DNA from 3 places in the Agrobacterium sp. A3-95 genome. Region 1 is predicted to be linked to each of the others. Evidence: riboswitches for the same ligand, from Rfam matches in the RefSeq annotation. Region 1 holds a riboswitch; each other region holds the start of a gene.
What was found. A riboswitch is a leader RNA that binds a small molecule or an ion and turns the genes downstream of it on or off. The one in region 1 is predicted to bind thiamine pyrophosphate.

Region 1 (11,124 bases):
CTTCGAAATCCTGCGTCAGTGTGAAGCCGAACATGGCCTCAGGCGGCAACCCTTTCGAGGCCAGCACCTCGATCCACAAGTCGATGTAGCAATTGGTCTCCGGCCACATTCTTTCCGAAGAATGAAGCGGGTGCTGCGCATAATTTTTGGGATCGAGACCGGGGAAAATCTGCCGCATGAATGGTTAGCCCCAGAGTGTTTTCAAGGCCTTTTCGGGCCATGTTTTTACATCCAGACCGTGATGCGCAAAAAGTGCCAGCGCAATGCGCTCAAGGCCGAAACCGACGCAGGCGGTGTGAGCCACATCACCATTGTCGAGGTTCAATCCCCATTTCTGGCCAAAGGCGTCCTGATGGTAATTGAAGCTCATGCAGGCCGTCGGGTTGGTGGCGGATGTGACGGGGATCAACAGTTCGAATTTCAGGTTCTGGTCGCGCTGGTTGTTGGCGAGCATTTTGCCGGCGCGGCCGAAGAAGGGATCGTTGGCCACGTCGATGGTCACTTCAAGGCCCACGGCTTCCATCATCGCCACGCCGCGATCCATCCATGTCTGGCGGAATTCGGTCACATCGCTCTCCGTGCCCATGCGCACATATTCCCGCATGCGGAAAAGCTGCTGACGTGCCGGGTCCTTCGAGGGTTCATGGCGGAAACAATAGGACTGGATGTCGTAGAGACCGCCGCCGGAAGGCAATGCGCCGCGCTTGGCGATGGTCGGATAAAGAGGGTAGCAAGCGGCCGGCGTCAGCACGATATCGGTTGCTTTCTGGTCCTTTGTCCAGTCGCCGCCCTCATCCATGGATTTGAGAAGGCTGACATGGTCAAGTTCGCAACCGCAGAAGGAATGCACCGTGCCCGCAAGCTGCGGGAAGCTTTTCATGTAACCGCTCTTTTCGAAATAGGCGCGGTTGATACCGGGCGGAAAGCGGATCGCCTCTGCACTGTCCGGGCCGCCGGTGCGGTCGATCAGGCGTTCGAATGCGGCAATGACATCCTCGAACTGGCCGCTGCGTCCGTAAAGACCATCGACACCCGTTTCAATCAGCAGGCCTTCTTCGAACAGTCGATCGAGAAACGATGTTTGCATATCCATGGTCTTATCCCAAGAGGCTGGTGTCCTGCTTGTGAACCAGCAGGAGATTGGCGGAATTGCCGAGAATACGGTCGTTGGAAATCATCAGGCGCGCGGAATGCGCGTCGCGCAGGTGTCGGCCAAGGCTGTAGGGCGTACCGTTCTTGTAGCCCATGATGCCGCAGACCAGCATCGCTTGGTCGATGATCTCCAGAATGGTTTCCGAAGAACAGATCTTCACATTGTTCATGGCAACCGCGAACGCCATGGACATCAGCTTGTCCGGGTCGCTCTTGGTGTCTTCGTAAGCCTTTACGCCCGCAATGACGTTGGATTTGACCACCTGCAATTTCGTGGAAATTTCGGCAATGTGGATAGCGCCTGGCGGTGTGACACCGGGCGACTTGCGTGCTGCCGTCCTGACGAAGGATTGCGCGCGCAGCACCGCATCCGACGCGATGCCATACCAAACGGCGCTCCACAGAAGATGCGAGCTTGCAAGCATGGATTGCGCAGCGATTTCCGCAAATGGTTTTGGGAATATCTGCACCGCCGGTGCCTCGCCGCGGAACAGGAAACCGTCCGAACAGGTGCCACGCATGCCGAGTGTGTCCCAGACATGGGTCTTCTCGAGCCTGTACTGATCTTTCAGGAAGACGGTCATCACCTGATCGGCCGGGGCGGCATCCTTGTGGGCGCGCGAGGTGATGAGGATGGCATCCGCATTGCTGCCGTAGGAAATGACGGTGGCGTCCTTCTCCAGCCGGCAGATGTCTCCTTCGACCTCAATCGCGCAGATGGAATTGCGCAGATTGCCGCCGATTCCGCCTTCGGTCGTGGCCGAGGCGAGCAGAAGCTGTTCGCTTGCAATGCGGCTCATGAAGCCCGCATGCCATGGGCTTGTCTCGCCGTGTTCCACAAGGCTCGATGCCTTGATGTGGTGCATGGCGAAAATCATCGCGGTTGCCGAACAGGCCTGGCCAAGCCGGGCGCAGATATCGGCGATTTGCTGTATGGATGCGCCTTCGCCACCAAGAGAGGACGGGACCTGAATGCCGAGAAGGCGCTCTTGTCTCAGCGCCTTGACGGCTTCCTCCGGGAAGCGACCGGTGACGTCCACCTCGTCCGCGTGTTTGGCGGCAATTGCTGCGACGCGGCTTGCGCGCGCGGACAGCGTTTCATCCTGCGGCGCAACGGTCACATTCATCAGGCTGCCTCTTTACCATCCAGAATGAGCTTAACGGTGTCTTCAATGGCCTTGATGCTGGCAAAGGACTTGCGGTTCAAGAGGTTGTCGGGGAATTCGATATCGAAAGCTTCCTCGATACCCAGCATCAATTGCACCGATGCAAAGGAAGAAAGACCTGCCGCATAAAGATCTGCTTCGTTTTCAATCGTATCGACGGGCGTAGGAAGCTGGCCGAATTTTGCCAGTATTTCACGAATAGTCGCATTCATTCCGACTTATCTCCCATGAATTTAACATCAGGATGGTTTGTGCTTATCGTTAATTTGAAAACGATAATATTCGCCTAAACCGTTAGGTTAATTACCACTAACGGCGCTTTTGTTGTTCGTCCACCTTTGCCAGCCATCAGCAGCACCCTTGACAAATGTCGGGCGGTGTTTTCTCTTGTGTCCATTCACCAGGGGTGTCCCGTCAAGGGGCTGAGATTCTGCTTTTATGCGCAGTGACCCGTTGAACCTGATCCAGTTCATACTGGCGTAGGGACGGTGCAAAGACCGAAGGTCGGATTGCGTGTAACTTGCGCTGCCGATGCGTCGGTATTTTCCATCATTCCGGCTCGAACTGGGTCTCCACTGTCAAACTTTGGAGCCTCATGATGAATATCGTTGCCAAGAATATCCCGCTTGTCGTCACAACCGGGCCGCATCCCGCCTCCACGAAAATCCACAAAACCGGAATTTTGCATCCGCATATTCGCGTGCCGATGCGCGAAATCGCCGTCCACCCGACGGCGGGAGAACCGCCGGTCACGGTCTATGATTCCTCAGGCCCCTATACCGATCCATTGCATAACGTTCTGATCGAAAAGGGTCTGCCGCGCCTGCGTCACGACTGGGTTGTAGCGCGCGGCGATGTCGCGGCTTACGACGGTCGGCACGTCAAACCGGAGGATAACGGCTTTGCCACTGGCGAGCGCCTGACGCCTGAATTTGCCGTGCGCCACCAGCCGCTGAGGGCCACGGAAGGAAAAGCCGTAACGCAGCTTGCCTATGCGCGGGCAGGCATCATCACGCCAGAAATGGAGTTCATCGCCATCCGCGAAAATCTGGGGCGCGAAGCGGCGAAGGAGAATCTGGCTCGTGATGGCGAGAGTTTTGGCGCGCAGATACCCGATTATGTGACGCCGGAGTTCGTCCGTCAGGAAGTCGCATCGGGCCGCGCCATCATCCCGGCCAACATCAATCACCCCGAGCTTGAGCCGATGATCATCGGCCGTAATTTTCTGGTCAAGATCAACGCCAATATCGGCAATTCCGCCGTCACCTCCTCCATGGCCGAAGAGGTGGAGAAGATGGTCTGGGCGATCCGCTGGGGTGCCGATACCGTCATGGACCTTTCGACCGGGCGCAACATCCACAATATCCGCGAATGGATCATCCGCAATTCGCCGGTGCCGATCGGCACGGTGCCGCTTTATCAGGCGCTGGAGAAGGTCAACGGCATTGCCGAGGACCTGAACTGGGAAGTGTTCCGCGACACGTTGATCGAACAGGCGGAGCAAGGCGTGGATTATTTCACCATCCATGCCGGTGTTCGGCTGCATTACATTCCGCTTACCGTCAACCGTGTCACCGGTATCGTCTCACGCGGCGGGTCGATTATGGCCAAGTGGTGTCTGCATCATCACAAGGAAAGCTTCCTCTACGAGCATTTCGACGAGATCTGCGACATCTGCCGTGCCTATGACGTTTCCTTCTCGCTGGGTGACGGGTTGCGGCCCGGTTCGATTGCCGACGCCAACGACGCCGCGCAATTTGCCGAGCTGGAGACGCTCGGTGAGCTGACACAGATCGCATGGGCGAAGGATTGCCAGGTCATGATCGAGGGCCCCGGCCATGTGCCGATGCACAAGATCAAGGAGAACATGGACAAGCAGTTGAAGACCTGCGGTGAGGCGCCCTTTTATACGCTTGGGCCGCTAACGACCGATATCGCCCCCGGTTACGACCACATCACTTCCGGCATCGGGGCAGCGATGATCGGCTGGTTTGGCACGGCGATGCTCTGCTATGTCACGCCGAAGGAACATCTGGGTCTGCCTGATCGTAACGACGTGAAGGTCGGTGTCATCACCTACAAGATCGCGGCTCACGCGGCCGATCTCGCCAAGGGGCATCCGGCGGCACAGGTGCGGGACGATGCGCTGTCGCGTGCAAGGTTCGAGTTCCGTTGGGAAGACCAGTTCAACCTGTCGCTGGATCCGGACACGGCGCGCTCCTTCCATGACGAGACCCTGCCGAAGGAGGCGCACAAGGTCGCACATTTCTGCTCGATGTGCGGGCCGAAATTCTGCTCGATGCGGATTTCCCACGACATCCGCGCCGAGGCGCAGAAGGAAGGGCTGGAGGCCATGGCCGCGCGCTTCAAGGAAGGTGGCGAGCTTTACATGCCGCTCGCGACCCCGGCAGACGGCCAGTAGCATGCGTGTCCTTGTTAAGGGAACGGGGGTCGCCGGTCTGACGGCGGCCTTCGAACTGGCGCGGCGCGGCGCAACCGTGGAGGTTTCGGAGCGCAATGCTGAAGCCTCGCGCGGCGCATCCTTTTATGCGGGCGGAATGCTGGCACCCTGGTGCGAGCGTGAAAGTGCGGACGAGGCGGTACTAACGCTCGGCCAGGCGGCTCTCGACTGGTGGGATGAGGCGACCCCCGGCCTTGTCATCAGACACGGCACGCTGGTCGTCGCGCCCGCCCGCGACAAAGCCGAGCTTTCGCGTTTCGCATGCAGAACAACTGGATACCAGTGGGTGGATGAGGGTGACATCGCCGCTCTGGAGCCTGACCTTGCCGGGCGGTTCCGCTCCGGGCTTTATTTCCCGGGCGAGGGGCATCTCGATCCGCGCCTTGCACTCAAATCGCTGCATACGCGGCTTTGCGGCTTGGGCGTGCGGTTTCATATGGGTATTCCGGTGGATGAGCAGCCGTTCGATCGGGTGGTGGATTGCACGGGCGCTGCGGCGGTGGGCGAGATTGCCAATCTTCGCGGCGTGCGGGGAGAAATGCTCTATCTAGCCACGTCAGAGGTTTCCCTGTCGCGCGCCGTCCGGCTCTTACATCCGCGCATTCCGCTTTACATCGTGCCGCGTGAGCCGGGTCGCTTCATGGTGGGGGCGACCATGATCGAGACAGAGGATGCCGGAGCCATTTCAGCGCGCTCGATGATGGAGTTTCTGAACGCCGCCTATGCCGTACATCCAGCCTTCGGCGAAGCGGAAATCATCGAGACCGGAACGGGCGTGCGCCCCGCCTATCCCAACAATCTGCCGAAAGTTACGCAGGACGGCCGGACCGTCTTCATCAACGGCGCCCACCGGCATGGCTTCCTGCTGTCGCCGGCGATGGCGCGGCAGGCGGCTGAAATCGTCTGCCAAAATATCTCTGGAAAGGAACAGGATCATGAAACTTCTGGTGAATGGCGACGAGCTTGATCTCGCCACCGAGACGCTGGCTGGGTTACTCACCAGCCTCGACTATGAAGGCGAGTGGCTGGCGACGGCGGTCAATGGCGATCTGGTGCATTCGGATGAGCGCGCCGATTATCAACTGAAGGCGTTCGACCGTGTCGAAATCCTCTCGCCGATGCAGGGAGGTTGAGGCCATGCTGACGCTTTATGGCCGTGAGGTCTCGTCGCGCCTCCTGCTCGGCACGGCGCGTTATCCGTCTCCCGCCGTGCTTGCCGATGCAGTGCGGGCCAGCAACACGGATATTCTGACGATTTCGCTGCGTCGGGAAACGGCAGGCGGCAAGAAGGGTGGCCAGTTTTTCGAGCTGATCCGCGAGCTGGATCGTTACATTCTGCCCAATACGGCTGGCTGCCATACCGTGAAGGAAGCGGTGCTAACGGCGAAGATGGCGCGTGAGGTTTTTCACACCAACTGGATCAAGCTGGAGGTCATCGGCCATCACGACACCTTGCAGCCCGATGTCTTTGCGCTCGTCGAAGCGGCGAAAATTCTCTGCGACGATGGTTTCGAAGTCTTTCCGTATACGACTGATGATCTTGTCGTGGCGGAAAAGCTCCTGGATGCGGGTTGCAAGGTGCTGATGCCCTGGTGCGCGCCGATCGGCAGCGCCATGGGGCCGCTTAATCTGATGGCGCTGAAATCCATGCGGGCGCGTTTTCCGGATGTGCCGCTGATCGTCGATGCCGGTATCGGCCGGCCGTCACATGCGGTGACGGTGATGGAGCTTGGTTACGATGCCGTTCTGCTCAACACGGCGGTCGCGGGGGCGGGTGACCCGGCCTCAATGGCGGAAGCTTTCGCCCGCGCCATTGAGGCCGGGCATCAGGCTTTTGTGGCGGGCCCGCTGGAGCCAAGAGATATGGCCATTCCCTCGACACCGGTGATTGGCACGGCGGTATTTTCCTGATTCACCTTTTGCGTTGACAGTGCCCCGTGGCGGCGGGATACCGGGAGAAAAGGGGAACGGCATGGCGGCACGCAATAATCTTCTGACGGATATCAATGGGATTTTGGTCGGCAATGTCACCGATCTTGCACTCGGCTCCGGCGTCACCGCAATCGTTTTCGAAAAACCCGTAATCGCCTCCGGTTCGGTTCTTGGCGGGGCGCCCGGTGGTCGTGATACCGGCCTGCTCGACCCGGCGATGACGGTGGAAACCGTGGATGCCTTCGTATTTTCAGGCGGTTCGGCCTTCGGGCTGGATGCAGCGGGTGGTGTTCAGGCCGGTCTGCGCGAGATCGGGCGTGGCCTGCAAGTCGGTTCCACCCGTGTTCCCATTGTGCCGCAGGCGATCCTCATGGATCTGCTGAATGGTGGCAACAAGGAGTGGGGGCTGCATTCGCCCTATCGCGAGATGGGCTATGCAGCTTTCAGGGCGGCGCGTGCGGAGCCCTTCGGGCTTGGAACAGTCGGCGCGGGAACGGGGGCGACCACCGCCACCTTCAAGGGTGGACTTGGTTCGGCAAGCGCTGTCAGTTCCGGCGGTTACAAGGTGGCGGCCATCGTCGCCGTCAATGCGCTTGGCTCGGCGACCGTTGGCAGCAGCCGCCATTTCTGGTCTGCGCCTTTTGAAGAGCAGGGCGAGTTCGGCGACTGCGGTTTTCCTGATCGTTTCGAACCGGATCATACCGCGCTTCGTCTCAAGGGCGTCAACCTCACCGCGACGACCATCGGCGCCGTGGTCACCGATGCCGTCCTTACCAAAGCGCAGGCGCACCGCCTTTCCATCATGGCGCATGACGGGCTGGCGCGCGCCGTGCTGCCCGCCCATCTGCCGAGCGACGGCGACACCATGTTTTCGGCTGCGACCGGTGAGAAGCCGCTTGAGGGCGGCGCTCATTTCGCGGAACTCTGCCATCTCGCTACCATCGTTATGGCGCGCGCGGTGGCGCGCGGTGTTTACGAGGCGAAGGCTCTGCCGCAGCACGGTGCGCAGCAAGCCTATCACGATCTTCATGGCCGGGGTTTCTAGCCGATGAGCAAGATACATCAGCCACTGAAGCCCGTTCTCCGCATCGATTTTCCGCCCGGAGATCGTCTCGGCCACGGTAAGATCGAGTTGATGGAGCTGATTGTCGAGACCGGTTCGATCTCGGCCGCCGGGCGAGCGATGGACATGTCCTATCGCCGTGCATGGCTGCTTGTGGATGCGCTGAACCATATGTTCAGGCAGCCGGTGATCGAATCCCAGCGGGGCGGCAAGCAGGGTGGTGGGGCCGCGCTGACCGCATTCGGTGCCGAATTGCTTGAACGGTATCGCAGCATGGAAAAGCGGATGAATGAGGCCCTGCGCAAGGATATCGACTGGCTTGAGGCCAACCGCAATCCAGATGCCGCCATCATTAATACGGATCGAGAGCCGCCGACTTTATGATCGCATGTACCGGTTTCCCGGGTTCCAGCTGGAGACGTTCGCGCGACAGATCGGTGATACGCGACTGGATAATATCGCCGCCGCAATCCACCTGAACGGTTACCATGCCATCTTCGCTGGCGGAGATGCCAGCAATATGGCCTTCGAGGATGTTAAGGGCGCTCAGGCCTTCGGGTTTTGCCGTGGCAAGCATGACGTCACGCGCCGGTATCAGCACGCGTGCCGGGGTGCGGGGTGTTCCTCCTTTTGCTGGAACCTGCAGGAGCGACGAGCAGAGCCTTACGGCAGCAAGCCCGTGCCTTTCATCGAAGCTTTCGATGTGTCCCGAAAGGATGCTGCCCGCTTCTCGTCGCTCAAGATGTGCGCTGAAATCCGACCGTGACAGCACGTCGGCCGCTTTTCCCTGTGCCTCCACCTTGCCGTCCTTCATAACAACTATGCGGTCGGCAAGGCGGGCGACTTCCTGGATGGAGTGGCTGACATAGAAGATCGGGATTTTCGTCTCGTCGCGTAGCCGTTCCAGATAAGGGATGATCTCGGCCTTTCGTTCCTCGTCCAGTGAGGCGAGAGGTTCGTCCATCAACAGTAGTCTGGGCGATGACAGGAGTGCGCGGCCGATGGCGACCCGTTGTTTTTCACCGCCGGAAAGCTTGTTCGGACGACGCTGGAGAAGATGGCCGATGCCAAGCATGTCGATAATGCGGTTTTCATTCGCCTGCTCAGCTTTTTCCGTAGCGAACCATTTGCCGTAGTTCAGGTTCTGGGCAACGCTGAGATGAGGAAACAGCCGCGCTTCCTGAAAAACATAACCAAAATGGCGCCTGTGCGCCGGCAGGAACAGGCGCTTTCCGCTATCGGCCAGCACTTCGCCATCGAGCGATACCTGACCACTATCTGGCCGCAGCAGACCTGCGATGATGCGGATCATCGACGTCTTACCGGAGCCAGAGCGTCCGAAAAGCGCTGTAACGCCGCCATCAGAGGTGAATGACGCGTTGAGTTCGAAGGAGCCGAGGCGGTGGCGGGTGGAGACAGAAAGCGTCATTCCATGCTCACCCGTTTGCCGATGATGCGGGCCAGAAACTCCGAGACGAGCAAGGCCGACATGGAAATCACGACGGAAACGATGGTCAGCCGCAATGCGCCTGCATCGCCGCCCGGAACCTGCGTGAAAGTGTAGATGGCGGCGGACAGCGTCTGGGTTTCGCCGGGAATATTGGAAACGAAGGTGATGGTCGCGCCGAATTCGCCCATGGCCTTGGCGAAAGCGAGGATCATGCCCGCGATGATGCCGGGCAGGATCAGGGGAAGCGTGACGGTGAGGAACACCCATAGGGGGCTTGCACCCAGGGTTCCGGCCGCCTCTTCCAGCTTGCTGTCCACCGCTTCGATAGAGAGGCGGATGGAGCGCACCATCAGCGGAAACGCCATGACGGCGCATGCGAGCGCCGCCCCCGTCCAGCGAAAGGAAAAGACGATGCCGAACCAGCTGTCGAGAAACTGGCCGATGGCGCCTCTGCGGCCGAAGAGGACGAGCAGCAGAAAGCCGGTGACGACGGGCGGCAGAATGAGCGGCAGGTGGACAATGCCATTGAGCAGCGACTTGCCCCAGAAGCGCCCGCGCGCCAGCGCGACGGCAACCGCAATGCCGAAGGGCAGGCTGGCGAACATGGCGATGGAGGACACCCACAGGCTGAGCCTGATCGCCGTCCATTCTTCAGGGCTGAGTGTCCACCAATGCAAAGCCATATCCTACAATCGTCATCTCTCGCGGTCCCATACGGCATGGGACCGCGAAACGCAGTTTATTTCAAAACGGTAAAGCCTTGCTTTTCGAAGAAGGGCGTAGCCTTGGCGGACTTCAGGAAATCCAGATAGGATTTTGCCGCCGGAGATTTTGCTTCCGAGAGAATGGCGACGGGGTAGATGATCGGCGGATGGCTGTCCTCCGGGAAGGTGCCGACGATCTTCACGCCCGGATCGGCGGCCGCATCGGTCTGGTAGACGATGCCATAGGGCGCTTCGCCGCGCGACACGAGCAGCAGCGCTGCGCGCACGCTTTCCGCGCCGGCGACTTTCTTTTCCACGGATGACCAGACGCCGAGCTTTTCCAGCGCAGCCTTGCCGTATTTACCCGCCGGAACGGAATCGACCGCACCCATGGCCAGTCGGCCATCGCCCACCAGTCCGGCGAGATCGAAGTCCTTTTTGATATCGACCGGCTTGGCCTTGTCGGCCGGGGCGACGAGAACGATGCGGTTGCCAACAAGATTGGAGCGGCTTTCGACGTCGATCAGCTTCTTTTCGGCAACATAATCCATCCAGGCGAGGTCGGCGGAAATGAAGATATCCGCCGGTGCACCCTGCTCGATCTGTTTGGCGAGTGCGGAGCTTGCGGCGTAGGACACGGTCGCTTCATTGCCGCTTTCCTTCGCCCATTCGGCATTGATCGCATCAAGTGCGTTTTTCATGCTCGCGGCAGCAAACACCGTGACTTTTTCGGCGGCATGGGCGGGAACCACCGCAAAGGATGCCGCCACCCAGAAGGATGTTGCTGCGGCGATGGTTTTGAAGAAGGTGCGGCGTAAGAGTCTCATGGTGTGTTCCCCCGGCTCGAGATATACTGATGAATATATCGATAGGCCTATAGGGCAATCATTATATTTTCAAGAATATATCGATGCCGTTTGAAAAAGCCGCCACGACCGGCGGCTTTCGGCCTGTTGATCAGAAGCGTTCACCGGCGAAATGGGCAATCTGTGCGCCCGCCTCGTAATAGGCTTCCTTCACTGCCCGGAAGGCCTGCGCTTTTGGTTCGGTCGCGGGAAGAGGCAGGTCATTTTCGGCGATATCACCAAGAATATGTTGCGCAATTACCTTGCCGAAGGCAGTACCGGGTGCGATGCCGCGGCCATTATAACCGGAAAAACCGACGACATTTTCCGCGAATTTATGGAAACGAGGCA
Region 2 (11,124 bases), on a different contig from region 1:
AATCCGCGCTGCCGGAACCAAGGTCTCCGGCCTGTGGTGCGAGGACTGGGTGGGGCTTCGCCAGACATCCTTCGGCGCCCGGCTATTCTGGGACTGGCAGGCCAATGAGGCGCGTTATCCGCATCTGCGTCAGAAGATCGCCGAGCTTGCCGATCAGGGCATTCGTTTTCTGGGATACGTGAACCCCTATCTCTGCGTCGACGGCCCGCTTTTTCCGGAGGCGGAGGCGGCCGGTTATTTCGCCACCGGCGCGGACGGCAAGACGGCGCTCGTGGATTTCGGCGAGTTCGATTGTGGCGTGGTCGATTTCACCAATCCGGCCGCAGCCGAGTGGTTTTCCGAAGAGATCATCGGCAAGAACATGCTTGATTTCGGCCTTTCCGGCTGGATGGCCGATTTCGGCGAATATCTGCCGATCGACATCACGCTATCGAACGGCATCGACGCCAAGCTGATGCACAATGCCTGGCCGACGCTCTGGGCAGAGGTCAACGCCAAGGCCGTTGAAAGCCGCGGCAAAACCGGCGAAGCGCTGTTCTTCATGCGCGCGGGCTTTACCGGTGTGCAAGCCCACTGCCCGCTGCTGTGGGGCGGTGACCAGTCCGTCGATTTCTCCCGCCATGACGGTCTCGTCACCGTCATATGCGGTGCGCTGTCCTCCGGTCTTCTCGGCAATGCCTATCACCATTCCGATATTGGCGGTTATACCAGCCTGTTCGGCAATGTCAGAACCCCGGAACTCATCATGCGCTGGGCGGAGATGGCAGCCTTTACTCCTGTCATGCGCACCCATGAGGGCAATCGCCCGCGCGACAATCTCCAGATCGATCAGGACGAGACCGTTCTTGGCCATTTTGCCCGCATGACGGCAATCTATGTCGCACTCGCCCCCTATCTCAAATCGCTTTCCACTGAAGCGGCCAAAACCGGCCTGCCGGTACAGCGCCCGCTTTTCCTGCATCACGAGAACGACCGGCAGACCTATGCCATTCAGGACAGCTATCTCTACGGGGCCGACATGCTGGTCGCACCCGTGTGGAAGGCGGGGGAGACGCAGCGCACGCTTTACCTTCCGGGTGATGGGGAATGGGTGCATCTTTGGAGTGGCGCGCGGTATTTTGGCGGGCACGAGATCACCGTGGAGGCTCCGATAGGCCAGCCGGCTGTGTTCTACCGCGCTGAAACGCCCTTTACTGCGTTATTTGAACAGCTTCGCAATATCGCTTGAAGCATCACCTTCCGGCCATTTCCAAAAAACGCCGCAAATATTGCGGCGTTCAACCGATGCTCTAACAGGCCCCGCTAAACGGCCATCAGCCCGTCAGGCGTGGTGATGTAATGGCTTTCTTGAACAGCACCGTCATCGCATCACTGATGCCCTGGGACGGGCTGACTTCGAAATACAGGCCCGGGGAAGCACAGCTCTGCATGCGTGAGCCGATTTCCGCCTGAAAGGGCTTGATCCAGCTATTATACCAATCATTCGTCGGCAGCGGCAGATAGGTGGTATAAAGCACCGCGATACGAAAACCCTTTTCCTTCAATTTCGTACAGTCTTTGATGTCGATCGGCTCCTGACAGCGGCCTCCCGTCAGTTTTTTCGTACAGGAGGACGGCTTGTAACTGTCGCCCACCCCGTCTGAAACAAAGAAAATAACCTTATCCGGGTTCGCCGAGCTTGCGCCCGTGCCCGAACTGCCGACCTTATCTCCAATCTGGATCAGTGCCCGGTCGAAATCTGTTTGCTGGTCGTTGTTGTATCCCTGATAGGGGATCGACATCAGGTTGATTTCACCAGCTTTTTTCTTTGCTGCGTCCAGATCCGATGTTAGCGAAACGACCTCAAGCAGCTTGGTATCTTCCGCCCGTTCCCCAAAGGTATAGACGGCCATGCGATATTGATTGCTGCTTTTGCGCGTGGACTTTGCCGTGTCCATCAGGCTGGCGGTTGCCTTGGCAACCACGTCGATACGCGTCGTAACCCCGAGTTTCTTGGCCTTGAAGTAATAGCTGTTCGGGTCTGCCACGCCGTCCTTCACGATGTGGCAGGCAAAAGCGCATTTATCGCCAGTATTCGCAACCAGGGTGGCAACATCCGTGGGTGTCGCGCCCACTCCCATGGAGGGCGTATTATCAAGCAGAAGATAGAAATCGCTGAAGGTTTCCGTTTCGTATTTGGCCGTGGCCGTGCCGGCAACCGAAACGAAATCCTTCCCCAGAAGCCCTGAGAGGGTCGTGCTGACCGACGCCTTGAAGCTGACGGACGACTCGACCACATTGCCGTGCTTGATCACCGAAACATCGACCGAGGTAATGGTGTAGTCCGCGTCGCCGCGCTGATTGCCATCGAAGAATGCCCGGGCTTCTTCATTGCCGACGGGAATGACACCGTCCCCCGACATCTTCTTTGCCGCCTGAACACTTGCGGACATATCGGCGACTGCCGCCAGAGCCGCGGAATCCGCTGCCTGCTGCAGATCGGCTTTGACCGACATGCCGCGCGTAATATCGAGCGTCACACCGGCAGCCCCGCACAGAGGCACCATGAGCAGCGCGGTCAGAATGCCAAAATTTCCAGATTTCTCTCGCCAGAAGTTTTTCAAGTTCGCCCCCAACCAATCTGGGAGATAAAGCTAATACAGCGGAATTGAAAAGCGGTTTCAATAAATAACTAATTTTTGATAAACTTAATATAATCAACAACTAATATGTTCGCGGCAAATTCGCCAATATTCTCGTTAACTTTCAACGTTGACATTACTTCAAAACCCTCCTAGCAAAACAGTCTCTTCCGAGGGGAGCACCTGACGGTGCTGAGATGGCGATGAGCCGGACCCTTGAACCTGATCCGGGTCATGCCGGCGTAGGAACGGAAACTGTAGCGCGTTTGCGTTACTGCCCTTTCTCTTCTCCGCTTTGCCCGGATCTCCGTGATCGCCACAGCTGGAGACCGAACGATGATGATGAAACATCCTTCCCTTCGTATACGGTACGGCTGCGTCTGAGTCCCGGCCGATGCGTGCCTCCCATGCGCTGAAGGGCGTCGTTCTTATTCTGATTGTCTGGCAGCTGGGCATCTGGCTGTTTGCACCGCCCCGCTACATCCTGCCCTCGCCCGCCGATGTTGCCGCAGCACTCCTGCGCCAGCCAGCCTTCCTGTTCGGACAGGCCATGGTGACATCAGGTGAAATGGCTGTCGGGCTTGCGGCTGGCATTGCCGCCGGCATTCTCGTTGCCTTTACGATTGCCGCCGTCCCGCGTTTTGGCCGCCTCGTCTGGCCCATGGTTCTCGTGTTGCAGGCATTTCCGGTCTTCGTGCTGGCCCCTATTCTCGTACTCTGGTTCGGTTTCGGCATGGCCTCGAAAGTTGTCATGACGGCGATCATCATCTTTTTTCCCGTCGCTTCAGCCTTCACCGACGGCCTCAACCGCACGGATCGGACAATCCTCGATGCCGCCTCGCTGACGGAGGCGAGCCACTGGCAAATCCTCACCCGGCTGCGTGTGCCGCTGGCGCTTCCCGCACTCATTTCCGGGCTGAGGGTCGCAGCTCCGCTCGCCCCGCTCGGCGCGGTCATTGGCGAATGGGTGGGCGCCTCCGCCGGGCTCGGTTTTGTCATGATCCAGTCCAATGCCCGCATGCAGACCGACACAATGTTCGCCGCCATGACTATTCTCGCCGTCATGGCGGTGCTGCTGCGGCTTGTCGTCGACCGGGCAACGGCCAACCTCGCCCCCTGGGCCAAAGAAACAGACCATCTCATTCCTTTCAAACATTTGCGGAGACTTTCGGCACCATGAAACGAACTCTTCTTTCCCTCGTCGTCGCGGCAGCAATCGTGTTTGCGCCCGTGCAATCGCAGGCGGCCGACAAGCTTACCGTATTGCTGGAATGGTTCGTGAACCCGGACCATGCACCGATGGTGATCGCCAAGGAACGCGGCCTGTTCGCAGATGCCGGGCTGGACGTTGAGCTGGTTCCGCCTGCGGACCCATCCGCCGTGCCGCGTCTCGTCTCGGCAAAACAGGCCGATATCGGCGTTCACTACCAGCCGAACCTCTATCTAGACCACGATGCCGGGCTGCCGCTCGTCCGTTTCGGCACGCTGGTCGAAACCCCGCTGAACACCGTCACCGTTCTGGCCGACGGGCCGATCAAGAGCCTGAAGGACCTGAAGGGCAAGAAGGTCGGCTTCTCCGTTTCCGGCTTCGAGGATGCGATGCTGAAGCGGATGCTGGAGAAGGAGGGACTGACGAAAGACGATGTGGAACTGGTCAACGTCAATTTCTCACTCTCGCCGTCCCTGATCGCCGGCAAGGTCGATGCCACGCTTGGCGGTTTCCGCAATTTCGAACTGACGCAGATGAAGCTTGAGGGCCACGAAGGCCGCTCGTTCTTCCCCGAGGAACATGGCGTGCCCGCATATGACGAGCTCATCTTCGTCACCCATCGTGATCTCGTGAAAGATAGCCGCCTGCCGCGTTTTCTCTCGGCCGTTGAGCAGGCGGCGATTTTCATCACCAACCACCCGCAAGAATCCTGGCAGCTTTTCATCAAGGCCTATCCGAACCTTGACGACGCGCTGAACAAACAGGCGTTTTTCGATACGCTGCCGCGTTTCGCCAAACGTCCAGCCGCACTCGATCGCGCCCGCTACACACGCTTCGGCACCTTCATGCAGGACATGCAACTGATCAAGCAGGCGCCGGCAGCGGAAGACATTGCCGTGGAGTTGCAATAACCATGGCAAACAGTTTTCCGACTGCGGCGAAGGCCGCAGAGATCCTCGAAAGGGTAAGGCAGACGCGCCCGCGCGTGCATTGCCTGATGAACACCGTGGTACAGAAATTCACCGCGGACGGCATTACCGTCGTCGGCGGCATACCCTCGATGACGACTTCACTCGAAGAAATCGGTGCTTTCGTCACAAAAGCCGATGCGGTGACGATCAATCTCGGCACGCTCGACGCCGACCGGCGCAAAGTCATTCGATTTGCCGTCGAGATCGCCCGCGCGGCTGGCAAGCCGTGGATTCTGGACCCCGTGCATTGCGACTATTCGCCATCGCGACTGGCGTTCGCGCGTGACCTGATCTCGCTTGGACCCACCATCGTGCGCGGCAACAGCGCTGAGATGAGCCTGATCGGTGCTGTTCCGAACGCCATCAGGATAGAGACCGGACCTGTCGATAACCTGCGCGACGCCACAAGGAGCGTCAGAATCGTCAACGGTCACCCGTGGATGGCGAAGGTGACAGGCACGGGTTGCCTATCGGGTGGCGTCATCGCCGCCTTCATGGCGGTGGAAAAAGACGCACTGACGGCCGCCGCCGCCGCCCTCGCCATCACGGGTGTCGCAGCCGAACTGGCAGCGAAAAACGCCAAAGGCCCCGGCACATTCGAGCCGGCATTTCTGGATGTGCTTTCAGAAATTTCCGGCGAAGACATAATAAACCATGCGAGGATTGAGCATGAACAAGGTTGATTACCGTCTCAACGCGCTGGTCGATGCGAGCATCGGCGATGTTGCGCCCTTGGGCGAGCTTGCTCTGGCGGCCGCACTCAACGGCGCGACCATTCTGCAATATCGCGACAAACACGCCTCCACGCGGGAGATGATCGAAAACGCCAGCGCCATTCGCGAAGCCATTGCCGGCACGGGCGTGCCGCTGGTCATCAACGACCGGGTGGATGTGGCGCTCGCCTCTGGCGCGGACGGCGTGCATCTCGGCGCCGATGATATGGATGCCAAAACCGCCAGACGCATCCTTGGAGATAAGGCGATCATCGGCCTCACCGTCAAGAACCGCGCCGATGCCGAGCGGGCGGCCTCCATGCCCACCGATTACGCCTGCATTGGTGGCGTGTTCGAAACCGTTTCCAAGGTCAATCCAGACAAGCCTGTCGGCCTTGACGGCTTTACGACGCTCCGCACTCTGCTCCGCGAATTGCGGCCGGGCATGCCGGTGGGCGCCATCGCCGGTATCGATCTTGCCCGGGTGCCGAACGTCATCGCCGCCGGTGCGGATGGTGTCGCCGTCATTTCTGCAATCTTCCGCGCAAACGATATTGCCAGCACAACCAGGGACTTCCGCGCGGCAGTCGATGCAGCGCTGAAAGCGAGACAGTCATGACAGCAATCGCATTGACCATCGCCGGCTCAGACAGCGGCGGCGGCGCGGGCATTCAGGCCGACATCAAGACTTTCTCGGCACTCGGCGCCTATGCCGCCAGCGTCATCACCGCCATCACCGCCCAGAACACCAAAGGTGTGACGGCAGTGGAGGATATTTCCGTCGCCACCATCGTCGCGCAGATGGATGCGGTTTTTTCCGATCTTGCCGTCAATGCGGTGAAGATCGGCATGGTATCGCGGATCGAAACCATCGCGGCCATAGCTGCAAGGCTTCGGCAGCAGCCCCAGCCGGTGGTGCTTGACCCCGTGATGGTTGCGACCTCCGGCGACCGTCTGTTGCATGCGGATGCGATCGAGACATTACGGCGCGACCTGCTGCCGCTCGCCACCATCGTCACGCCGAACCTGCCTGAAGCAGCGCTTCTCACCGGCTTGCCTATTGCAGACACCGAGGCGGAGATCACCCGTCAGGCCGAGATGATCCTGAAGGTGGGCGCGAAAGCCGTGCTCATCAAGGGCGGCCATGGCGACGGGCCGCAGAGTACGGATTATCTGTTTGCAGACGGCACCGTGCAGGCGCTTTCCGCTATGCGAGTGGACACGAAAAACGACCATGGGACCGGCTGCACGCTGGCGGCGGCGATCACCGCGCATCTGGCCATGGGGCATAACCTGGCGGAGGCGGTTGGTCTTGCGAAGGACTATCTGAATGGGGCGCTTGACGCTGGTCGGGGGCTTGCCGTCGGGAACGGTCGGGGACCGGTGCATCATTTTTATCGGTGGTGGGGGTGAAGGTTAGAGTGGAGCGTAGGGCTTACCCCCCTCTGTCCTGCCGGACATCTCCCCCTCAAGGGGGGAGATCGACAAGTGGCCTGCCCCGGGCGTTTTAGTTGGCGGACGAGATCGCGATACCGACGTTAATGGGTACCGAGGCGAAAACCTCACCCGATCTCCCCCCTTGAGGGGGAGATGTCCGGCAGGACAGAGGGGGGTGAGCCCCACGCTCTGCGCATCCGCCTTCACCTCGCCTTCGGCGTCGCCAGCACATTCCTGATCGCAAAACTCGAATGAATCCGCGAAACACCCGGCAGCTTCGACAGAATCTCCTTATGGATGCGCTCGAAATCGCCCGCACTTTCCGCCTCACATCGCAGGAAATAATCCGACCCGCCCGTCATCAGGTAACATTCGCGAATTTCTGGATAACGCCGCACCGCGTTCTCAAACCTGTTGAGAAAATCCTCCGTCTGGCGGTCGAGCGTGATCTGCACGATGACCGAGATCACCTCGCCGCCGGCAAGGCCGCTGGTCAGCGCCGTATAGCCCCGGATGATACCCTCCCGTTCCAGAATATCGACCCGGCGAAGGCAGGCAGAGGCCGAAAGGCCGACTTCCGCAGCAAGTTTCGCATTGCTGATGCGGGCATTGAGCCGGAGCAGGCGGATGATGTGGCGGTCTGTCGCGTCGAGTGACGACATAGAAAATTCCAATATGACAATGAAAGTTGCGTAGTTTACATTTTTATCGCATCTTATTCGAACAATAGCCAAGAAATTCGACAATCGTTGCAATACTCTCATATGATAAAAATGAGGGTGAACGACCATGGACATGCAGATCAGCCGCCAGCATGCAGCGGGTGGTGCAAGCGGCCATCTGACCATCGATCTTGGCGCATTGCGCGATAATTATCTCGCGCTTGCGGCAATGGCACCCACATCGCAGACGGCAGCGGTCGTCAAGGCTGACGCATACGGCCTCGGCGCGGATATCGTCTCGCAGGGGCTGTTTGACGCGGGCTGCCGGAATTTCTTCGTCGCCCATATCGATGAAGCGCTGGCGCTCCGGCTGCGTCTTTCAGCGGAAGCGCGGATTTTCGTCCTCAACGGGCTTCAGCCCGGTAACGAAACCTCCTGCGCAGCCATGGCCGTCACACCGGTTCTGAATTCGCTCGAGCAGATCGCCCAATGGGCGGCCCACGCCAAAAATCTTGGCAAGACATTACCCGCCGCAGTGCAGATCGACACCGGCATGTGCCGTCTCGGCCTCTCTCCCGAGGAGCTTGAAGTCCTCGCCTCCCGGCCGCAACTGCTTGATGGTATCGACATCGCCTTCGTGATGAGCCACCTCGCCTGCGCCGACGAGCCGGATCACCTCTCCAATGCCGCCCAACTCTCTGTGATGCGAAAAGCCGCTGTCGCTTTTCCTGATGTATCCGTCTGTTTTTCCAATTCCGGCGGCATCTTTCTGGGCAACGACTATCACAACTCCCTGCTACGCCCCGGCATCGCGCTTTATGGCGGCGCGCCCTCCGTTACCCGTCCCAACCCGATGAAACCGGTTGTCCGGCTTGATGTCGCCGTTATTCAGACCCGCGACGTTCCCGCCGGATCGCTGGTCGGTTATGGCGGCTCATTCGAAGCGGCCAGGCCGACGCGGCTTGCGACGATCGCTGCTGGTTATGCCGATGGCCTGCCGCGATCGCTCAGCAATCGCGGTGCGGCATGGTACAATGGCGTTCGCCTGCCCATTGCTGGTCGCGTTTCAATGGACAGCATCATTCTCGACATATCCGCCCTGCCCTTGGGAACATTGACGCAAGGCAGCTTCGTGCAGATGATCGGGCCTGACCAGACGCTGGAAGACATTGCCGAGGACGCGGGCACGATCGCCTATGAAATCCTGACCGGCCTCGGACGCCGTTACCGCCGCAATTATATTCAGCCGGGCGAAACCCCGGCCGTCGCTTCAACATCTGTCAGCCATAAGTGAGACGATCATGAACGTCACTATCCTCGGAGCCGGCGTCGTCGGCGTGACCTCCGCCTGGTATCTGGCCAAAGCCGGACACAAGGTGACGGTGATCGACCGCCAGCCGGCCGCAGCACTTGAAACCAGCTTTGCCAACGCCGGCGAGGTTTCCCCCGGCTATTCCTCGCCATGGGCCGCGCCCGGCATTCCGATGAAGGCCATGAAATGGCTGTTCATGAAACATGCCCCGCTCATCATCCGCCCGACCGCCGATCCGGCGGCGTGGCGCTGGATGAGCCAGATGCTGCGCAATTGCACATCGGCGCGTTATGCCATCAACAAGAGCCGCATGGTGCGCATTGCCGAATATAGCCGCGATTGCCTGATGGCGCTGCGCGACGAAACCGGGATAGAATACGACCAGCGCATGCAGGGCACTCTGGAGGTTTTCCGCACCCAGAAGCAGTTCGATGCCATCGGCAAGGATGTGGACGTGCTGACGGCAGGTGGCGTGCCTTTCGAAATTCTCGACCGCGACGGCTGCGCCGCCATCGAGCCCGGCCTTTCTCCTTCCAGGGAAAAGATCGTCGGCGGCCTGCGCCTGCCCGGTGATGAAACCGGCGACTGCTTCATGTTCACCACCGAACTTGCGCGCATGGCTGAAGAGGCGGGAGTCACCTTCATCTACGATACCGGCATCATGCGCCCCATCGTCGAGGCAGGCCGTATCAAGGCCGTGGAGACCACCAAGGGGCTGGTGGAAGCCGATATTTTCGTCGCCGCACTGGGCAGCTATTCCCCGCAATTCGTCCGCCAGGTCGGCCTTACCCTGCCGGTTTACCCGGTCAAGGGCTACTCCATCACGGTTCCGATCGTGAAGGAGGAACGCGCGCCCGTTTCGACCGTGATGGACGAAACGTTCAAGGTGGCGATCACCCGGCTCGGCTCGCGCATCCGCGCCGGTGGCATGGCGGAAATCGCCGGTTTCAGCAAGGATCTGCCCGCAGCAAGACAGGAAACTCTGGCCCATTCGGTGGAAGACCTGTTCGGCGGCGCAGGTGACCAGAGCCAGGCGAAATTCTGGTGCGGCCTGCGCCCGATGACGCCGGATGGTACGCCTGTCATCGGCGCCACCCGCTACAGCAATCTTTATCTCAACACCGGCCACGGTACGCTTGGCTGGACCATGTCCTGCGGCTCGGCCCGCGTGCTTGCCGATCTCATCAGCGGGAACAAGCCCGAGATAGACACGCACGATCTGGCACTCAGCCGTTACGCAGCCTGAAGTGCGACAGGGCGGCGCTTATCCCCGTCTGAAAGGCGGGGATGGTGGCCGCTCAAAGTGCCAGTGCATCCTTCAGCGCCAATCCTTCCTTCATGCGAAGGTCGAGATCGGCCTCGATGTGATCGAGGTGCTGCAGCATCAAGGCACGGGCCTTTGCCGCATCCTTCGCCTCCAGTGCATCGAGCAGGTCGGCATGATCGTTGTGGCCGCAGCTTGAAACGCCCGAGCGCCCGTAGAGCGCGATAACCAGAGACGAGCGGGCGACCAGTTCGTCCATGAATTTTTCGAGGATGGCATTGCCGGCAAGCGAGGCCAGCATCAGGTGGAAATCGCCTGATGCCTTGATTTCCGCGCGCCTGGCGTGCGGGCCGCGCTCATGCTGGTGGCGGCTTTCCTGAACCAGATGCTCTCTCAGCTGCTTCACCGCCGCAGGCGTGATCTTTTCGATTGCGGCGTCCAGAACGCCGGGCTCGATCAGCCGGCGCGACGCAAAGACCTGCCGCGCTTCGTCCGGTGTGGGATTGGAGACAAAAGCGCCGCGGTTGCGCTCGGCCTTGACCAGTCCTTCGTAAGCCAGCATCTGAAGAGCCGCCCGCACCACCGTGCGGCTGACATCGAACAGCGTTCCCACTTCCGATTCCGACAGCTTCGTTCCCGGGGCAAGCCGTCGGTCGACAATGGCGTCGCGCAGCGTATCTCGAATAGCCTGGGCACGGTCTTCGTGGGATGAATCGGAATTGACGGTTATATGGGCAAGGCTCATGGAATTGTCCTGTTTGAACTTGAGTTCTAGCGCGAAGCGCGGCTTGCGCAAACAGGAATTGCGAGCTGTCGCCAGCCGCCACAATTCATTCAGCGCCCGTTCAGCAGGCGCGCTATATTTCTTTAACCATCGAATTTGCAACTGGCAGCGCCCTGCCATCCGGATGGAAGAAGATCATGTCGTCCTTTG
Region 3 (6,960 bases), on a different contig from region 1:
CATTCCCATTAACAAGTATAAATACACAAATATATGTATTAATAGCGATTACAAAGGTATAATATTCCGCCTGAGCACCCTGCAGCGCGTACTACCCTCATCGCAATCGAATGACAGGTAAATACGGATCGTTCAGCCTATCAAAAGTTGCAAAAATGATTGACTATCGCGGCTGCGTGAGGGAGCCTCTGCGCGAAAATACGGGGAACATAACAAATCATCATGTCGCCAGAACGCTTTAATGAATGCCTGCGGGTGATCCGCTGGACGCCAATCAATATTGCCTCTGCCTTGCAATGTGAACTCTCATGGATCGAGGCGCTGCAAGCCGGCAACGATACAGTTCCAGATGGCCTCGCAACATGGCTGGAAACGCTTGCGCAAGCCCATGAAGCATTACCACCGCCATCAACCTACAGAGGAAAACGGTCGACATTCTGATGCGGCCAGCAGCTGAAAACCTTCACCAACAACCGGATTACGCAATATGAAACATGCCATCGCAATTCTCGGTCTGATCACCGTCTCCAGCCCGGCCTTCGCAGCATCGTGCGAGAAAAACTTCACAGTCTCAGGTGTGCCGATGGTCACAGCTGTCTCTTACAAATCCTTTCAGGAACTGCCGAAAGCCAAAGCACCCGCTGTCCTTCAAAAGCTCGCCCAGGCCGTCGCAGCGGAAGGTTTCTCAGGTATCCAGATCAACAAGGCACTGTCGTCAATCGATGCCCACCAGGAAACCAGCGGAAGTGGCAGGATTCAGACGCTGCGCGTTGTCGCCCGCCAGAAAGGCGCCGCTGTCCGGATCGATGCTGTTTTCAACATTCAGGCAGGACAGATCGCCGACAAGGACGTCATCCGCAAGGGCATCTGCGACATCATAAAAGGCGTGTAAGGCATGGCTTAAAGACACTCCGGTCCAGCAGCACGAGCCGTCCTTCAGTCGTGGCATCTTCGTCTTTCTTCCCTACGGTGGAGAACCCGAGAGACAATAAAAGGCCACGCATAGCTCTAAACATCATACCTCTGTCGCAGGACGAAACTGCTGTGATTTTCAGCTACCCAAAAACGCAGTCAGCGCATGCCAGGAAATACATTGCGCCAGTCATGCTCAAAAACGGCGATACTCGATTACTTGCGCTTTCTACGCTTGTTCTTGATACCACCGAGAATTTCTATCTGCGGCCATCGCATGTTGATAGCTGGGCCTCCGAAAAGCGAGATGCCATTCAAAAAGCATATTTCTCGACGGTCAAGGATGGGGCGTTCCTGGAACCCACGCCCGAATACATGCTTTTTTGAGCTGTGTGCATATAAACCGGGGAACTCCGACGCGACATTGAATGCGGTCCTCCAGAAGACTCTCTGAAAAGAAGAGCTATGCGTTCGATCCTAACAGGAACCGACCCAAACTGTTGTGGTGCAATTATGCAACTGTCGTGCAGTCCTTACTGTCGGTGTACCTATGCACTTACTGACAGCGGAGCTGTTTGTTTCGTTTATCCAACTTTACTTTTTCCGGCGACGCAACAACGATCCGATAAATCTTGTTGAAAGGACATCGGATGGCTTACACAGGCACACAATCAAGTCCGCTCGTTATCTCTGAAACCCCTGGTGCGTTACAGCGAAACTGGAAGATTCCGGCTCGATTCCCCCTGTGTCCAGACACATTGGTAGAAGCACCGCTATTGACCTATTTTGAAAATTTGTTCGTGGGGGATGTGGCGGTCGTTACGCCCTTCGGGCAGACCACCATTGGTGATACTGCGATGACACCGGACAGCAGCAGTATTCTTTTGCTTGGTGAACATGGTGAAGACGCGATCAAACCTTGGTCGTTGATGCAGATAACGTTCGAAGACGGATACTTCGTCCACGAAAGCCACGGCATGTTCTTTTCCCGCGAAGGTGCAGAGAAGGAATTTACTCTGGCACAGGGGCTACCGTGGTGCGGTGAAGACACCATTGACGACTATTGTAGGTAACGTGCAGACGTCTAAATGCGGCTCGAGTCAATTCAGCGAAATGGCGCGACAACGATAAAGTCTTGATCCGGCCCAGAGCGTACAATGGCGAGGGCGGCGGATAGTTGCGTCAATGGCGATCCTGGCGTATCGGCCACCTCCGCCAACCGGCCACCATCCCATTTGTGGGCGACTGACCTGAAGCCCATTCGCACGGAAGCGGGCTATGACGCGGCGCTCGCGGAAGTGGAGCAGCTTTGGGGTGCGAAAAGCGGTACGCGAGACGGCGACCGACTTGATGTTCTGGCAACCCTCATCGAAGTGTATGAAGCCAAGCATCATCCGATGGACCCGCCTGACCCGATCGAGGCGATCAAATTTCGAATGGAACAGCAAGGGCTGACCCGCAAGGACCTCGAGCCGATCTTCGGCACCCGCAACCGCACCTCGGAAATCCTTAATCGACGACGCGGCCTGTCGATCGAAATGATCCGGCAATTGCACGCAACGCTCGGTATTTCGGCCGAAGTGCTGATCCGCCCCTCCCTCCACGACAAGGCGCCATCTTCGTGGCGATCGTGATCTCGCTGCTTGGCACAGGCGCACGGCCCAGGATCGCTTCGCTTCGGGCATACGCGGGAGCCGTGTCGAACAATCGCAAACCGTTCGAATATGCGGCCTCGATCAGCGAAAGTGCTGCCTCCTCTTTCGGAGGTAGCACATCATTCACATCCCATTGCCGACCTATCGACAACAGGCCCAACCCCAATTCGACTGAAGGCATGTTATTTCCCTTTGGGGTGAAAGAAAGACTGGGGCTTGATTTCAGCCGGAGAGAACGTGCCATTGCCAAGAATAACTTGGCCGACAGGCACAGTGAGATTGCGGGCAGTACCAGCCCCCTTCAGCAAGCCCGCTCGAAGATCCGGATCGGTGTCCTTATAGGAGTGGCCAGCTTCTAGATGGCAGCTATCGACAATGATCGCGCCGAGAATCTGGCTGCCCGTCCCGAGGGTAGCTCCCCAAACACAGCCGCACCGCCCAGATAGCGCCCGTTGTCCCCAATCACGATCCCTGCCGCGGGCCGGTTCGTCTTTGCCGTGAAGCCGCCTTCACCGAACTGGTTGGACGAGCCGATGATGATCGGTCCGGAAACCGCTTCAACGAGCGAATTGCTGAAGAATGTATTGTCGTCGCCGATCGACAGTTCACCAAGATCGTTGCAGAACAGGGAAACGCAAGGGAATATCGTATTGCCCGTGCCGATCTTTACCGTCGCCGAGATGAGTATGGAGAACGGATCAAAGATGACGTTTCCTCGTTGCACAAGATATTGAATGTCTCCGATGGTCATGAGTCCGCGTGAACGGCGAACATCGTCCATGAAGGTGGGGAAGTCATGTTCAAGCAACCTCTCTAGTCGTTTCTGCATCAAGAGTCGGGAGTTCGTCGCACGGTCTGAGGGCGATGTCCGAATTGTCGAGCCTATCGTGAATGAAGAACGTCAATACGTCCGTAAGGTATGGAGCTTCAGTCATCTTGCCGGGGAGGACCACGACATGACCAGGGATCGGCTCGCTGATGGCGATATTGAGCGAACGGGCGCTTGCGAGATCGGTGACATAGTCAACCTTTACGCATGCGACGTCGCGAGAGCCTTGTTCATCCCATGATGGAAAAATCCGGCGAATTCCGCGACGCAGATTCTGCGCCCGTTCCGGGATTACATCATAAGAGGGCTCGGTACTAAGCAGCGCGTCCTCATTAAACCCGACTATGCTGACCTCGCCATGGTGCATCATCGCGGCTTCATGCGGGTCCAAGAAGAAGACGCCAGCATGGGCCAGCCCCTTGGTGACGACCAAGTGGCTCTTCCAATAGCGGATTGGCAGATCGATGCCGTGATACTTCTGGAAGATTTCCTTCGCGCCTATGCCGGAGGAATAGATGATCTTGCGTGCTGAAAATGTCTTTCGCTCGCCGCTGACCTTGCCCCGTTGAAATAATCCATTTTGAAGTAAGCTCTGGCCCATTGAGAGGACCAGGGAATGAAGCGCAATCGTTTTACAGACGAACAGATCATCGGCATTCTGAAGGAGCACGACGCCGGCCCAAACCGTTCACTGGCCGCCGCAAAAGTGTGGCTTCGCGTGACTATGGATAGACGCCGTACAGATTCAAATAGTGCAACAAGTCTGGCGTCAGCGGAAGCTTGGAAAGCTCGTCATTCCTGAACCAGCCAATGGCTGCGGCATCGTCCCCGGCGGACGCTTCGCCAGAGATTTTTTCGCCCAGGAAGTCGTGAATTTCATAGATGCCCCCTTTGCCGTCTGGGACATGCAATTTTCCCAGCTCACTGACGATCCTGATCACCAGCCCCGTTTCCTCGAAGACCTCACGGATCGCGGCCAGCTCCAAGGTTTCCCCAGGATCGACGCGCCCACCGGGCAGGGTCCAGCTTCCCTCATCTGGCGGGTTGGCTCGTTGAACCAAAAGGATGCGCTTCTGCCCATCGAGAATTACGGCGCTGGCTGCTAAGGTAGGCGTATCATCCACCATGTATCACTCCCGGCAAGATCGGTTGAAGTCATTCATCGCGACCGAGCTACGCTTCTCGGCGAGCGCAGCGAGGACCGAAGCCCACAGCGCAAGCGCGGTAGACAGAAGCATGATGGAGAACAGCGCGTAGGGCGCATTGCCTTCCGTCAGCACGGCGCCCGTGATCGAGGACAGGGTAGCCCCACCTGCAAGCGTGATCGCGCCAGCCAGTCCGGCTGCACTGCCGGCAAGGTTAGGTCGTACGGAGAGAGCACCGGCATTGGCACTTGGCATCGTCAAGCCATTGCCAACGCCGACCAGAATGCAAGGACCCAACAACGCAACCACATTCTTCACGTCAGCAAATAGCAGGGTCAGGCAAATCACCGGACCGCTGCAAGCAATGATCCGCCCCAGGATCATCATGGTCGTCAGTCGATATCGGCCGGCATAGCGCCCAGACAGGAAGCTGCCAAAAACAAAGCCAGCCGTAATGCTGCCGACGATGAGACCAAGCGCAGTCGACGACATGTTGAACATCGTAGCGACGAAGGGAGCCCCGGCGAAAAACGCGTAGACCGTGCCGACGGAGAACCCCATGCACAGCGCATAGGCCCAAAAGCGTGGCGCGCGGAAAAGCGCTGGGTATGCGCGGAACTGCTGCGCTATGAAGCCAGATCGGATTCTGTTCGTCTCACCGAGTTGGAACCAACACAAGGTCAACATTGCGGTGCCCGCAAGCGCTAGGCCCCAGAAGATAGCCCGCCAGCCCAAGGCCTCATCCGCCAAACCGCCAAGCGCCGGGCCAATCATCGGTGCCAGCGCCCAGATCATCGCTGCATAGCCAATGCGGCTTGCTGTCTGCTCCTTGCCAGCATTGTCCCTGATAATCCCCATTGAAACTGGATAGCAGGAGGTGATCGCCGCCTGGAGCGAACGGAAGGTAAGAAAGGCCCAGATATTGGATGCAAGAGCACAACCGATGGACCCGACTGTGAAGAATACGAGGCTGACGATGACGATCGGCCGACGCCCGAACCGGTCGGACATCGGCCCCATGATCAGTTCCAGTATAACGGCGACAGCTGCGTAGCCCGCCAGAGACAGGCTCACGAGAGCATAATCGCTTTGGAAATCTCTTGCGATGTGCGCCATCGACGGCAGGAAGATGTTCAATGGTAGCACCGAAAGGGAGCATAGAAGGGTCAACGTAACAAGCGTAGGCGGACGTTGTGCGCTCAGTCGTGCAAGTTGGCTATGTAACGTCATTGCGGCCCCTTTTATGAGGCCGGCAAAAGAGAGAGGCGTCTGACCCGTCCCTTCGCCGGCATGATCCGGATCAGGTTCAAAGGGTCACTGCGCTGCGTTCGCCCAACAGTATCTCAGCCCTTTGACAGGGCACCCCTCGGTACTGATGAGACTAGCCTAAACTTTGAAGGATGCACATGGGGTTTGGGTTTGAAATCTGTCGCAGCGAACCTGATCGCGGCGATGTCCGATTGCTTAGGCATCCGTGACCGCTTCTGGCGCGAAGGGAAGGACTGCCGACGGCCCAAACCGGTCATTGGCCGTGGAAAAAAATCAGGAGTTGCGCGACAATTTGGTATAGCGTTTAATGTGCTTAGCTAGGCGATCAGCATCACAATCGGGACAGCACAGCCTGATCCCCTTACCAGTCAGCAGTGCTTGCGGTTTACCGCAGGATGGACAGGTCAATATTGCCGGGTTGGCATTATGGACAACGCCGCCTTTCCAAGGGAAATCGACATCCGGTCGCTGGGCCTCGAACTGAGCAAATTCCTGCCAAGAGAAATTGTTTGACAGAAAAAGCTGGTGAAGCAGTTTCAACCCCCAAAGAGGCTTCAACGAACCATCGCTGACATTGCCCGAGAAGATTAGTGTGCTCAGTGAGGTGGAGTCAGAGAGTGGCGAAAAAGAGTCAACTTTGTTCTTACCGGAGAAGGACGGCCAGATCGTTAAAGCTTGGAGTTCCTTCAAAAATTGCAACCCATCAAGGGTATTCAGTTGATCACATGAATAGACCCAAAGAGCTTTGAGCTTCGGAAATCGCGTTGCGATCCCCCGAAAGGAGGTGAGCTTGCGGCATTCAACAAGATAAAGGGACGTTAAGTGCTCAACGTCAGAGAGTCCGCAGAAATCTACTAGCGGAGCACCTTCTAAGCACCAACTCAATTCGCTGGGAGCAGGAAGTCGCTCAATCTTCTTTACTGAGCGATGGATGCCGTCAGGGTTTCCCCGAAGGAATTCCAAAGTACCAACTATCGCTGAGAAATATTCCAAATCTAAAGCCGCACCAACTTCGTTAGGATTTAAGCTGTTCTCACAACATCTTAAATAAAAGCTAAACTTGTTTCGCTGGCTTTTTCGAAGCCGCAGAGTAGGAAGTTTAGCAGCAGCCACAATGACCACAATTGGCGCGAAGCGGAAGACCGCAGTT

Region 2: it holds a riboswitch for thiamine pyrophosphate, as region 1 does, so the genes downstream of both, ACQZ5Y_RS08865 (ABC transporter permease) here and thiC (phosphomethylpyrimidine synthase ThiC) in region 1, are expected to answer to the same signal.
Region 3: it holds a riboswitch for thiamine pyrophosphate, as region 1 does, so the genes downstream of both, ACQZ5Y_RS28110 (Bcr/CflA family efflux MFS transporter) here and thiC (phosphomethylpyrimidine synthase ThiC) in region 1, are expected to answer to the same signal.

The regions. Positions count from the first base shown of each region.
Region 1 covers NZ_JBNWDR010000005.1:354,193-365,316, forward strand. Annotated here, with positions in the region: gene ACQZ5Y_RS16160 (DUF1839 family protein) at 1-178, opposite strand, end outside; gene ACQZ5Y_RS16165 (amino acid--[acyl-carrier-protein] ligase) at 185-1,093, opposite strand; gene ACQZ5Y_RS16170 (acyl-CoA dehydrogenase family protein) at 1,098-2,279, opposite strand; gene ACQZ5Y_RS16175 (acyl carrier protein) at 2,279-2,530, opposite strand; TPP riboswitch at 2,711-2,822, shown strand; gene thiC (phosphomethylpyrimidine synthase ThiC) at 2,917-4,740, shown strand; gene thiO (glycine oxidase ThiO) at 4,742-5,746, shown strand; gene thiS (sulfur carrier protein ThiS) at 5,715-5,912, shown strand; gene ACQZ5Y_RS16195 (thiazole synthase) at 5,917-6,690, shown strand; gene ACQZ5Y_RS16200 (P1 family peptidase) at 6,752-7,756, shown strand; gene ACQZ5Y_RS16205 (winged helix-turn-helix domain-containing protein) at 7,760-8,158, shown strand; gene modC (molybdenum ABC transporter ATP-binding protein) at 8,127-9,203, opposite strand; gene modB (molybdate ABC transporter permease subunit) at 9,200-9,907, opposite strand; gene modA (molybdate ABC transporter substrate-binding protein) at 9,964-10,755, opposite strand; gene ACQZ5Y_RS16225 (NAD(P)/FAD-dependent oxidoreductase) at 10,886-11,124, opposite strand, start outside.
Region 2 covers NZ_JBNWDR010000002.1:714,338-725,461, reverse strand. Annotated here, with positions in the region: gene ACQZ5Y_RS08875 (alpha-glucosidase) at 1-1,228, shown strand, start outside; gene ACQZ5Y_RS08870 (TadE/TadG family type IV pilus assembly protein) at 1,314-2,603, opposite strand; TPP riboswitch at 2,785-2,887, shown strand; gene ACQZ5Y_RS08865 (ABC transporter permease) at 3,016-3,801, shown strand; gene ACQZ5Y_RS08860 (ABC transporter substrate-binding protein) at 3,798-4,742, shown strand; gene ACQZ5Y_RS08855 (hydroxyethylthiazole kinase) at 4,745-5,485, shown strand; gene thiE (thiamine phosphate synthase) at 5,472-6,134, shown strand; gene thiD (bifunctional hydroxymethylpyrimidine kinase/phosphomethylpyrimidine kinase) at 6,131-6,928, shown strand; gene ACQZ5Y_RS08840 (Lrp/AsnC family transcriptional regulator) at 7,156-7,614, opposite strand; gene alr (alanine racemase) at 7,742-8,908, shown strand; gene ACQZ5Y_RS08830 (D-amino acid dehydrogenase) at 8,916-10,172, shown strand; gene ACQZ5Y_RS08825 (GntR family transcriptional regulator) at 10,225-10,935, opposite strand; gene ACQZ5Y_RS08820 (BA14K family protein) at 11,112-11,124, shown strand, end outside.
Region 3 covers NZ_JBNWDR010000021.1:651-7,610, reverse strand. Annotated here, with positions in the region: gene ACQZ5Y_RS28155 (hypothetical protein) at 223-441, shown strand; gene ACQZ5Y_RS28150 (hypothetical protein) at 488-892, shown strand; gene ACQZ5Y_RS28145 (hypothetical protein) at 1,045-1,299, shown strand; gene ACQZ5Y_RS28140 (hypothetical protein) at 1,563-1,985, shown strand; gene ACQZ5Y_RS28135 (helix-turn-helix domain-containing protein) at 2,070-2,546, shown strand; partial or broken gene ACQZ5Y_RS28130 (aldo/keto reductase) at 2,581-2,748, opposite strand; gene ACQZ5Y_RS28125 (hypothetical protein) at 2,923-3,318, opposite strand; gene ACQZ5Y_RS28120 (FAD-binding oxidoreductase/lyase) at 3,368-4,066, opposite strand; gene ACQZ5Y_RS28115 (NUDIX hydrolase) at 4,119-4,523, opposite strand; gene ACQZ5Y_RS28110 (Bcr/CflA family efflux MFS transporter) at 4,527-5,771, opposite strand; TPP riboswitch at 5,802-5,918, opposite strand; gene ACQZ5Y_RS28105 (leucine-rich repeat domain-containing protein) at 6,084-6,923, opposite strand.